2 linked regions of the Undibacterium sp. 5I1 genome follow. The protein of the gene in region 1 interacts with the protein of each later gene in a pairwise test. Links are inferred from orthologs where the notes say so. Each region holds a gene or a part of one and is shown on either strand. Other genes may lie near its edges.

Evidence for each region. The genes of interacting proteins can lie anywhere in the genome.
Region 2: the proteins of eno (region 1) and rpe interact in binary tests that used the Escherichia coli proteins (3 or more experiments, as listed by UniProt). The link is inferred for Undibacterium sp. 5I1 from one-to-one orthologs.

What each region holds. Positions count from the first base shown.
Region 1 is NZ_JAVIWI010000001.1:524,404-530,101, reverse strand. The notes cover bases 2,912-5,698. They hold eno (phosphopyruvate hydratase), read right to left. Parts: upstream 5,054-5,698; coding sequence 3,770-5,053; downstream 2,912-3,769. Other genes in these bases: kdsA (3-deoxy-8-phosphooctulonate synthase), read right to left, coding at 5,203-5,698; ftsB (cell division protein FtsB), read right to left, coding at 3,325-3,672; hslO (Hsp33 family molecular chaperone HslO), read left to right, coding at 2,912-3,086. In the rest of the region: RGU72_RS02240 (flagella assembly protein FlgT middle domain-containing protein), read right to left, coding at 1-434; RGU72_RS02235 (ferritin-like domain-containing protein), read right to left, coding at 504-1,412; RGU72_RS02230 (gamma carbonic anhydrase family protein), read left to right, coding at 1,576-2,100; more of hslO, read left to right, coding at 2,160-2,911. UniProt on the Escherichia coli protein: Catalyzes the reversible conversion of 2-phosphoglycerate (2-PG) into phosphoenolpyruvate (PEP). It is essential for the degradation of carbohydrates via glycolysis.
Region 2 is NZ_JAVIWI010000001.1:2,911,035-2,916,767, forward strand. Bases 1,849-4,670 are described here. They hold rpe (ribulose-phosphate 3-epimerase), read left to right. Parts: upstream 1,849-2,837; coding sequence 2,838-3,503; downstream 3,504-4,670. Other genes in these bases: RGU72_RS12810 (murein transglycosylase A), read right to left, coding at 1,849-2,098; RGU72_RS12815 (hypothetical protein), read left to right, coding at 2,111-2,281; apaG (Co2+/Mg2+ efflux protein ApaG), read right to left, coding at 2,284-2,658; RGU72_RS12830 (phosphoglycolate phosphatase), read left to right, coding at 3,600-4,271; trpE (anthranilate synthase component I), read left to right, coding at 4,517-4,670. Also shown: RGU72_RS12805 (enoyl-CoA hydratase), read right to left, coding at 99-875; more of RGU72_RS12810, read right to left, coding at 902-1,848; more of trpE, read left to right, coding at 4,671-5,733. UniProt on the Escherichia coli protein: Catalyzes the reversible epimerization of D-ribulose 5-phosphate to D-xylulose 5-phosphate.

The sequences.
Region 1 (5,698 bases):
AATTGGCTGTCATATTGCGTGCCCAATTGCCGCAATAATTTTATTGAGGGAACACCAACCTCGGTGTTAAAAGAAAGTAAGCCTGGCGAAATTTTAGTGACATATTTTCTGGATAAAGCGAGTCTGCTAATCAGCTCGCGCGGAAAACCATGTGCGATGTCATCAACATCCTCTAGCTTGGCTGATTTACTGACGACAAATGCGGTGGCCAGAACTTTTTTCTTTACGATGGGCTCAGTGACAGGTGCCTCCATCGCTGGCGCTGACATTGATGGGACGGTTTCTGCAGGAGTCAGATTTTGTATAGTTTTGCTTATGCTTTTTCCTGTGCTAGTTTGAGCGCTTACATCATTGAGGAACATGCAGAAAATCACGAGCGCCAACAACAGCATGAGGTAAGGTGCGAAGCAAAATCGGATCAGATTATTTTTCATCATGTCGCTCAAAAAACGAAGTTGAAAATCAAATACATGCGAACTTTGACCTGCATTTAAAAACTAACTTTAGCTTTGCAGCACCAAAAGTTCTTCTTCACTAAAGCCGGCAGCTCTTCTTGCATCCAGATTAAAAGGACCCCGCATTTGTGGCGCTTTGTATTGCAACGCCAATTGTGCGTAAGTCGCTACAGGCTCCAGATCACGCATCTCACAAAGATAGCCAAACCATCGATTTCCGATCATCACATGACCGATCTCATCGCGCAAGATAATGTCAAGAATCTCTGCGGCAGCAATATCTTTGGCCTGCGCCAGTTTGGCTCGCACGGCAGGCGTTGCATCAAGGCCACGCGCCTCCATCGTGCGTGGGACCAAGGCCATTCTTGCGAGCACATCTTCTTGTGTTTTTTCTGCTAGTTCCCACAAGCTATGATGTGCCGGAAAATCGCCATATTGATATCCCAAGCTAACCAGATGATCGGCCAGCATGCCAAAATGATAGGCCTCTTCTTGCGCGACCAGCAACCAATCCGAGTAATAATCCACGGGCATATCAGCAAAGCGCCAGATCGCATCCAAGGCAAGATTGATCGCATTAAACTCGATGTGCGCCAACGCATGGATCAGCACTGCACGACCTTCTACTGTGTTCATTGCGCGCCGCTTAACTTCCAGCGGCGGAACCAGCGCAGGCTTAGCTGGCCGGCCAGGAATCAATTGATTAGCGTGCAAGACTGTGGCGGCATCTAGCGCTACCTCTCCTCGTTGCCATGCAGCGCGCAGTCTGGCAGTACCTTCTGCTTTGGCCTTGGTATCAGGTTCTGCCAGCAAAGCTAACGCCGCTCTGCGCAAATCTGAAAATGAAGCCGCTCCCTCTAAAGTGGCCTTATCAGCAAAATCAGCAAAATTAGCAATATCAGCAGGTTTAGCAACTAGATTTGCAGTCGCATTTGTATTAGGGAACGATGGGTTCATAAGATGAGCGTTAAAATAGCGATAATAAATCATAGGACTTACGCAAAATTGTCCCAGCAAGGCGCAGCGACGACGACAGCCTTCAGTGCGGCTAGGCGCTGCAACACAGTTGGGGCGATTTTGCGTAAATCCTAAATCAGTCACCCTATTTTACGGAAAAATCATGACCATATACCAGTTAGGCGACATCGCACCTGAAATTGATCCCGGCGCTTACATTACTGACAGCGCCAATATCATCGGAAAAGTAAAGATCGAAGCAGGCGCCAGTATTTGGTTTGACGTCACCATCCGAGGTGACAATGAGCTGATTACCGTCAGTGAAAACAGCAACGTACAAGAGGGATGCATTTTGCACACCGATCCTGGTCATCCGCTGACGATAGGTAAAAATGTGACGATTGGTCATCAAGCCATGCTGCATGGTTGCACAATCGGTGAAGGCTCCTTAATTGGGATTCAGGCAGTCATTTTGAACGGTGCAAAAATTGGTAAAAATTGTCTGGTCGGCGCTGGCGCCCTGATCACTGAGGGAAAAGAATTTCCAGACAACTCTTTGATTATCGGCTCACCTGCCAAAGCGGTACGCACTTTAAATGAAGAAGATATTTTGCGGATGCACGGCAATACGTTGAATTATGTCCGCCGCGCCCAAGCTTATAAAACTGAATTGAAAAAGATCGGCTAACTAGCAACTATTTTCAGATTCAAGAGCAGATTAAAAACGTCGTCAAAGTAAAGAAACTTATGCAAGATACCCTACAAAAATTTATGTTCGAACACGCTGGCGTGCGCGGTGAATTAGTTGAAATTTCTAACGCCTGGCAACAAATCCAGGCGCGTCACGAATATCCCGCCGCCGTCAAAACCATACTTGGTGAGCTAACCGCCGCCTCTGCTCTGTTGTGTGCCAATCTCAAGTTTAACGGCACCATGATCATGCAAATTTACGGTGATGGTCCGGTCAAATTATTGGTGGTGGAATGCGATGCAGAATTGCGCATCCGTGCTACTGCCAAGTTATCACCAAACGCAGTGATTACCGACAATGCCAGTTTGACTGAATTAGTACATGCGAACGGGCAAGGTCGCTTTGTCATCACGCTAGACCCTAATGACAAGCTACCCGGTCAACAGGCATATCAGGGGATCGTGCCGATTGATGGCGATAGCATTGCTGGCATCATAGAAAATTACATGATGCGTTCTGAACAGTTAGATACCAAACTTTGGCTGGCGGCGGATGACAAGATTGCCAGAGGCATGTTGCTGCAAAAACTACCGAAACATGGCGGCATAGAAGCCAAAGTGGAAGATGAGACAGAAGCCTGGAATCGCGCTATCTCATTAGGTGGCACACTCAAACAAGATGAATTGCTGACGACCGATATCGAAACTTTATTGCATCGATTATTTTGGGAAGAAACCATCCGCATTTTTGATCCGCAACATCCACAATTCCACTGCAACTGCACCCGTGAAAAAGTCGGCAATATGCTGCGCATGCTGGGCGAGCCTGAGATTAATACCGCCATTGCAGAATTAGGACGACTCGATATTAATTGCGATTTTTGCGGTAAGCACTATGGCTTCGATCAGGTCGATTGCGCACAATTATTTGTGGCGAACACCTTAGCTGAAGCGACTAGCGTAGCGAACGACAGCAAGCATTAATTATTTAATCCCGCACGATTTTTCATCAAAATATCAGGTGAATTTAATTTAGGCTTAATATACTCCCCCCATATTTACTAGAAATGACCTTAATGACCAGAGAATACCTGGACAATTAAAAGTACTGGTGGGGAGTAATTAAAATCAATGCCAAATCAGCGATGTAGAATTTATCGGCGGATTCGTCTAAAAAGCGTGAGTAGAGTGTAACTGGAATACCGTTGAAATTAGCGGCAAGCTAATGATTTATAGATGGTGCCGTTTTTTCTTTTGGCGGTTTTGGATCGTTGAGGTTCGATGTTTGCGCAGATGACGCTGCGTTTAAGATTTGCACGAAGATCTCGTCTTTTTTAATCATGCCCAGTTCAAAGCGCGCATGTTCTTCTACTGCGCCTGTGCCTGTTTTTAAATCTTGTACTTCTGAGTCGAGCTTGCTGTTCCGCTCTTTCAACTCATCATTATGCTTTTGAGCTTGGGTAACTTGTTTATCTAACTCCCATACACGCAACCAGCCGCCTTTACCCAACCAGAGCGGGTATTGTATGAGTAGCAGCAGCGCTGTAAGTGATAACGCGATCAGACGCATCAGTATTTAGAAATATAGGTTAAAAAACGAACATTGAATTAAACCGAGATTAGTAAAAAGGGGAACGCCGTTCCCCTTTTTTGCATCTTCTTGCAGCTTATTTCAGATTATAAAAAGCATCACGACCAGGGTAGCTGGCAATGTCGCCTAAATCTTCTTCAATACGCAGCAATTGATTGTACTTTGCCATACGATCTGAACGAGACATCGAGCCAGTTTTAATTTGCAAGGCGTTCATACCAACAGCGATATCCGCAATGGTGCTGTCTTCTGTTTCGCCAGAACGATGCGAAATAACAGCGGTATAACCAGCACGTTTTGCCATTTCAATCGCAGCAAACGTCTCAGTCAAAGTACCGATTTGATTGATCTTGATCAGGATAGAATTAGCGATTCCTTTTTGAATGCCTTCTTTCAAAATCTTGGTATTGGTGACAAATAAATCATCGCCAACGATCTGTACTTTTTTGCCCAGACGTTCCGTCAGAATCTTCCAACCGTCCCAATCGCCCTCTGCCATACCGTCTTCAATCGAGATGATAGGATATTTATCGACCCAGGTAGCGAGTAAATTAGTGAAATCCGCTGATGACAACGTCAGACCTTCGCCTTCAAGATGATATTTACCCTCTTTGTAGAACTCACTTGCGGCACAATCCAGACCCAACGCGATTTGTGTACCTGGCTCGTAGCCAGCCGCCTCAATCGCTTGGATAATCATCTTGATTGCTTCTTCGTGGTTATCGACGGAAGGTGCAAAACCACCTTCGTCGCCCACAGCCGTGGTCAAACCTTTGTCGTGCAAGATTTTTTTCAGTGCATGAAAAACTTCAGCACCGTAACGCACCGCTTCGCGGAAGGATGGCGCGCCAATTGGAATAATCATGAATTCCTGGATGTCCAGGTTATTGTCTGCATGCGCGCCGCCATTGATGACGTTCATCATTGGCACGGGCAACTGCATTGCGCCAGAACCGCCGAAGTAACGATACAGCGGCAGGCCCGCCTCTTCTGCGGCTGCTTTGGCAACCGCCATTGAAACTGCCAACATGGCATTTGCACCGAGACGCGCTTTGTTTTCTGTGCCATCCAGATCGATCAGCGTGCGGTCAAGGAAGGCTTGTTCGTTCGCATCCAGACCCATGATCGCTTCGGCGATTTCGGTATTGATATGTTCGCAGGCTTTTAAAACGCCTTTGCCGAGGTAACGAGATTTATCGCCATCACGCAGCTCTATCGCTTCACGAGAACCAGTTGATGCGCCGGACGGTACAGACGCACGCCCCATGACGCCGGATTCCAGCAATACATCACACTCAACTGTTGGATTGCCGCGCGAATCAATAATTTCACGACCGATAATATCAACGATAGCACTCATTCATTTCTCCTAAACATGCAATATAGTGAACAAACTATTTAAATCGGATTTACGAAAAACCGCCCTAGCTGCGTTGTAACTCCTAGCTGGGATAATTTTGCGTAAGTCCTGTTAAAAAATATTTGCCAATACGCTAGTAAGCGTCTTGACTAAGCAAAACTAGACTCAAGGAATCCATTCTTTTTAACGACGCGATCCAACTCGATCAATGTAGACAGCAATTCTTTCATACGACCTAGCGGTACCGCATTTGGGCCATCTGACATTGCTTTGGACGGATCTGGATGGGTTTCCATAAACAAACCAGAAATACCCACCGCCACCGCAGCACGCGCCAGTACTGGCACAAATTCACGTTGACCACCTGAGGTCGTACCCTGACCACCTGGCAATTGTACAGAATGCGTCGCATCAAATACCACCGGACAATTGGTCTCACGCATGATTGCTAGGGAGCGCATATCAGATACAAGATTGTTGTAGCCGAATGAGACACCGCGCTCGCACGCCATAAAATTATCCTCAAGCAGACCGGCAGATTTTGCTGCGGCACGTGCCTTGGCGATGACATTGACCATGTCATGTGGCGCAAGGAACTGCCCTTTTTTAATATTGACTGGCTTACCAGAACGGCCACAAGCCTCA
Region 2 (5,733 bases), 2.4 Mb from region 1 along the record:
CCGCCTCTCGACGGGAGCCGAACTATAGCAAACTACACCTCCCTTTGGCAAGCGCTTTCCATTCATATTTTATAAATCGTTTGAATTAATAGAATAGCTTACTGATTCTTAAAGTTGGCTGGACGCTTTTCTATAAAAGCTTTCATTCCTTCTTTCTGGTCCTCCGTACCGAAGCTACTATGAAACAAACGGCGCTCATATTGCACACCTTCTGCCAGCGTTGTTTCATAAGCGCGATTGACGGAATCCTTTACCATCATCACGATCGGCAAAGACATTGAGGCGATCACAGTTGCCGCTGCTAATGCCTCCTCTAGCAATTTATCCAACGGCACAACTCGAGAGACCAAGCCCGCACGTTCCGCTTCAGCCGCATCCATCATCCGCGCAGTCAAGCACATGTCCATCGCTTTAGATTTGGAAATCGCCCGTGGCAGTCTCTGGGTTCCACCAGCTCCAGGCAAAGTCCCCAACTTAATTTCCGGCTGACCGAATTTGGCATTTTCTGCAGCGATAATAAAATCGCACATCATTGCTAACTCACAGCCACCGCCCAAGGCATAACCTGCTACGGCAGCAATCACCGGTTTGCGAATTTGACGTATTTGCTCCCAATTGCGCGTAATGTAATCGTTCTTATAAGCATCCATATAAGAGTAATTCGCCATCGCACCGATATCAGCACCCGCAGCGAACGCTTTCTCACTACCAGTAATGACGATACAACCGATGGTCTCGTCTTTATCAAACGCTTTTAAAGCAAAGCCCAACTCATCCATTAATTGGTCATTTAAAGCATTCAGTGCCTTGGGCCGATTTAAAGTAATGACACCGACTTTATCCTTGGTCTCAACGATGATATTTTGGTATTCCATATAATCTCCTGATTTATTTAAAAAAATTAGTTCACTGACTTAGGCAATAGCAACCACAGCATACCGCGCTGCTTCATGCGACCGGCTAGCTCACCTGCCTCGTTACCAAAACCCCAAAAAAAATCTGCCCGCACAGCGCCACGAATCGCACCGCCAGTATCTTGTGCCATCACTAGCTTCTGAAGAATCTTGCTGCTATTCGGCTGAGTCGTGGATAAGAATACCGGTGCGCCAAGCGGTAAAAATTGCGCATCGACCGCAATAGATCGCCGCCCAATCAAAGGAACACCTAAAGCACCTTTAGGTCCGATACTAGGATCAGCAATTTTTTCCTCTTTGAAAAACACCACGCTCGGATTGGCGTTCAACAATTCATCTTGTCGAGCCGGATTTTTTATTAACCATTCTTTAATCCCTTGGGCTGAAGCCTGCTCTAACTTTAGTTCACCCTTATCGACTAAATAACGCCCTATCGACTTATAAGGGTAGCCATTCTGGTCGGCATAAGCGAGGCGAATAGTCTCGTTGTTATCCTCTAAAACTACTCTACCAGAACCTTGGATTTGCAAAAAGAAGGCGTCAATTGCATCGTCAACCCAAACCAATTCTTTGCCAGTCAACGCCGGTAGGCTGTCAGCACGGGACGCATAAGGCACCACTTTGCTCCCGACCAAGCGCCCACGCAGACGCATATTTTTAAGCTCTGGGTATACGCTAGACAAATCTATCGTCAGCAAGTCCGGCGGAGTACGATATAACGGGGTTTGATAGACGCCGCCACGTTTTCGAGAACCACGCAATAAAGGTTCGTAATACCCCGTCACTAGACCTTCATTCGTACCATCTGGATTAAACACTTGATGCGGCGTGAAAAATGCTTCGAAGAATACCCGTACAGCACCGTTATCTTTTCCATCAACATCTTTAGCGATCGTGCAAGGCTCTTTCCATTCCGGTTTATGGCGTAACGCTGAACATGAACTTAAAAAAGCTGGCCAGGCTTCGGCCAGATTGTCTTGCTGCCACCCCGGCACATCATTAAAACTGACTGGCTTAAATAAGTCGCTAGGCTTGGTCGCAATAGGCGGGATAACAACGGTAGTAGCGCTACCGGGTGGTGTAGTCACCGCCGGTACAGGTACTTTTTTGATCGGTGTCGAGTTGCACGCTGCCAGCAGTACAGCGACAGCGGTCAGGGGTAGAATGGCGGAAAGTTTGAACATGAGGAAAACAAAATGTGGTTATTAGGATTAGAAGCTTGTCTGGCGATGTGTTTATTAATTTTTATTGTGTGGTGGACGATGTTCCAAGGGCAAAGACCTCGTGTACCGCCGACTAAGGTCGAACAAAAATCAGAGCTAGAACCAGAATCAATAACGGCATCAGAGCCAGAATCAAAAAAATAAAGTCAATGCAAGGTGCGTGGCAAAGATAAGACAAATTCAGGAATCGCTACCTCGAATTGATGCGCATCTTCTGCTACGCAAAAATAACTCCCCTTCATACTCCCCTGCGGCGTCTTTAACTGACTGCCGCTACTGTATTCAAAACTTTGTCCCGGCTGCAAAAATGGTTGATGGCCAACAACGCCTAGCCCTTTCACCTCTTCAATATAATCATTGGCATCGGTAATAATCCAATGGCGCGCGATCACTTGCGCTGCCACGGTACCAATATTTTTGATCGTCAGCTTATAAGCAAAGACAAAACTGTTGTGATCGGGATTCGATTGCTCAGCAACATATTCTGTGACGACGGAAACACTCATTTCGTAAGCGGACATAGTTTTCTTTAAATAATTTTCGATTGGTTGATTTTCAGGCGATCAGCTTACACGTTCTCATCAGTTTTCATCCGGCTGGTCTAATAAACCTGACGCAAGTTCGCATCTTACAAAATCGCGAGAGCCATCAGAGTAAAATAGCGCATCCCAACTGCATGCTTATTGATGACACTCACGCCATGACTATTTATCGTATCGCCCCCAGCATCCTCTCAGCCGATTTTGCCCGTTTGGGTGAAGAAGTCCGTAATGTTGTCGCCGCTGGCGCCGACATGATTCATTTTGACGTTATGGACAATCATTATGTGCCAAATCTCACGATAGGGCCTTTAGTCTGCGAAGCAATTCGCCCTCATGTGCAAGTACCAATTGATGTGCACCTGATGGTAAAACCTGTTGACCGCATTATTCCTGATTTTGCCAAAGCGGGTGCAAATCTGATCAGCTTTCATCCTGAAGGTTCAGAACATATCGACCGCAGCCTGCAATTAATCCGTGATTGTGGCTGTAAAGCAGGTTTGGTCTTTAATCCCGCCACACCCTTGCAAGTCTTAGAAAATGTCATGGACAAGCTGGATCTGATTTTGTTGATGTCCGTCAACCCCGGCTTTGGCGGCCAGTCTTTTATTCCACACACATTGAAAAAGATCGCTGCCGTCAGAAGGCTGATTGATGAATCGGGCCGCAATATTTTGTTGCAAGTAGATGGTGGCGTCAAAATCGACAATATCGCCGAAATCGCCAGAGCGGGAGCCGACACCTTCGTTGCGGGCTCTGCAATTTTCGGCAAACCCGATTACACCGCAGTCATCAATGCCATGCGCGCCGAATTGGCGACTGTGTAAATATTTATAAAACATAGTGTCCAATCATTCTGCGGCTCCCAGACCAATATCGGGCTGGAAGCCCCAGAATTATTGGACGTCTTATTTCATTATTTTATGCTGAAAAATATCAAAGCCGTCATCATCGATCTCGATGGCACCATGATCGATACCGCGCCAGATTTTCTGCTTGCGATTAACCGGATGCGCGCCGAACTATCGCTATCGCCTTTAGACATCACCACCATTACCAATTTTGTCGGAAAAGGATCGGAGAATCTGATCCATAGAGTGCTGGCGGTCGACTTTGATCAGGAGAAAATCGCCACTCATTTTGACGCAGCAATGGCTGCTTATCAGCGCCATTATCTTGCCATTAACGGCGACTACAGCAAGCTCTATCCCAACGTAATTGAAGGATTAGAAGCCATGCGCAGCCTTGGATTACGCATGGCTTGCGTCACTAATAAACCCGTCAACTTCACCACGCCGCTGCTATTAAAGAAAGGTTTAGCCAGCTATTTTGAGATCGTCTATGGCGGCGACTCTTTCCCGCGCAAAAAACCCGATCCGATGGCGCTGCTACAAGTGTGTGCTGATTTTGATTTACCGCCTGCGCAAGTTCTGGCTATTGGCGACTCCTCAAACGACGCCCAGGCCGCTCGTGCAGCAGGTTGCCCGGTGTTGCATGTACCCTACGGCTACAACCATGGCGAAGCTATACAAAATATTGACACTGATGGTATAGTCCAAAACTTATTGGAAGCAGCTAAGCTAATTTCTACATAAGATTCAGTAAAGATTCGCCCCAAATTCAACTAACGTTCAACCACCTAAGAATGTTCCTTACTATAAAACGTTTCGCAATCACACTAGGCTCGTTTGAGGCCTGGCTATGGCGACGCTGGCAATCTACCTGATTCCGCGCAGGCGTCTGCTCGCCCTATCCTTGAGCATGTGCCTAAAACCGTTTTTTTCATCTAGTCTTATCCGCCTTCATCCTCGAATTGCATAGAGGCGGCTGAAAGCACATCATGACCGAACTCGAATTTAAATCGTTGGCCGCGCAAGGCTACAACCGTATTCCTATGATCGCGGAAGCATTTGCGGATCTGGAAACGCCCTTAACGCTATACCTGAAACTGGCACAAACCCAGAACACAGGTAAGAACACCTTCCTGCTGGAATCAGTGATGGGAGGTGAACGCTTTGGACGTTATTCCTTCATCGGTCTGCCGGCCAACACCTTGATGCGTAGCTACGGCAACCGCAGCGAAGTCGTCAAAGACGGTAAAGTAATCGAAACCGTAGAGGGAAATCCGCTCGAATTCATCGCCGAATTCCAATCCCGCTTCAAGGTCGCACTGCGCCCCGGTTTGCCTCGCTTCTGCGGCGGTCTGGCAGGCTATTTTGGCTACGACGCTGTCCGCTATGTCGAAAAGCGCTTACAACACAGCACCCCAAAAGATGATCTTGGCTTACCTGATATTCAATTATTGGTGACTGAAAAGCTCGCCGTCATCGACAATCTCTCTGGCAAATTATATTTGATCGTCTATGCCGACCCGACTCAACCCGAAGCCTGGTCCAAAGCCCGACAGCGTCTGCGCGATTTACGCGCGATGTTGCGCCGTAGTGTTGATGCTCCCGTCACATCCGCATCGGTCCGAACAGAATCGATACGTGATTTTGCCAAAGCTGATTACCTCAAAGCCGTCGAAAAAGCCAAAGAATACGTCATGGCTGGCGATCTGATGCAAGTACAAATCGGTCAACGCATCCGCAAGCCTTATGTCGATTCGCCGCTGTCACTGTATCGCGCATTGCGCTCGCTGAATCCATCGCCGTACATGTATTTCTACAATTTTGGCGATATGCAAATCATCGGTGCGTCACCAGAAATCTTAGTACGTAACGAACAACTCAGTGACAGCAATAAAAAAGTCACAATACGCCCGCTGGCAGGTACACGACCACGCGGAAATACGCCGGAGCTTGACGCACAACTCGCCAAAGAGTTACTAGCAGATCCGAAAGAAATCGCCGAGCACGTCATGCTAATCGACCTCGCACGCAACGACGTGGGCCGCATCGCCAAAACCGGCAGCGTCAAAGTGACCGATCAGATGGTGATCGAAAAATACTCCCACGTACAGCACATCGTCTCGAATGTCGAAGGCATTCTGCAAGATGGCTTATCCAATCTTGATGTGCTAAAAGCGACCTTTCCTGCCGGCACTTTATCTGGTGC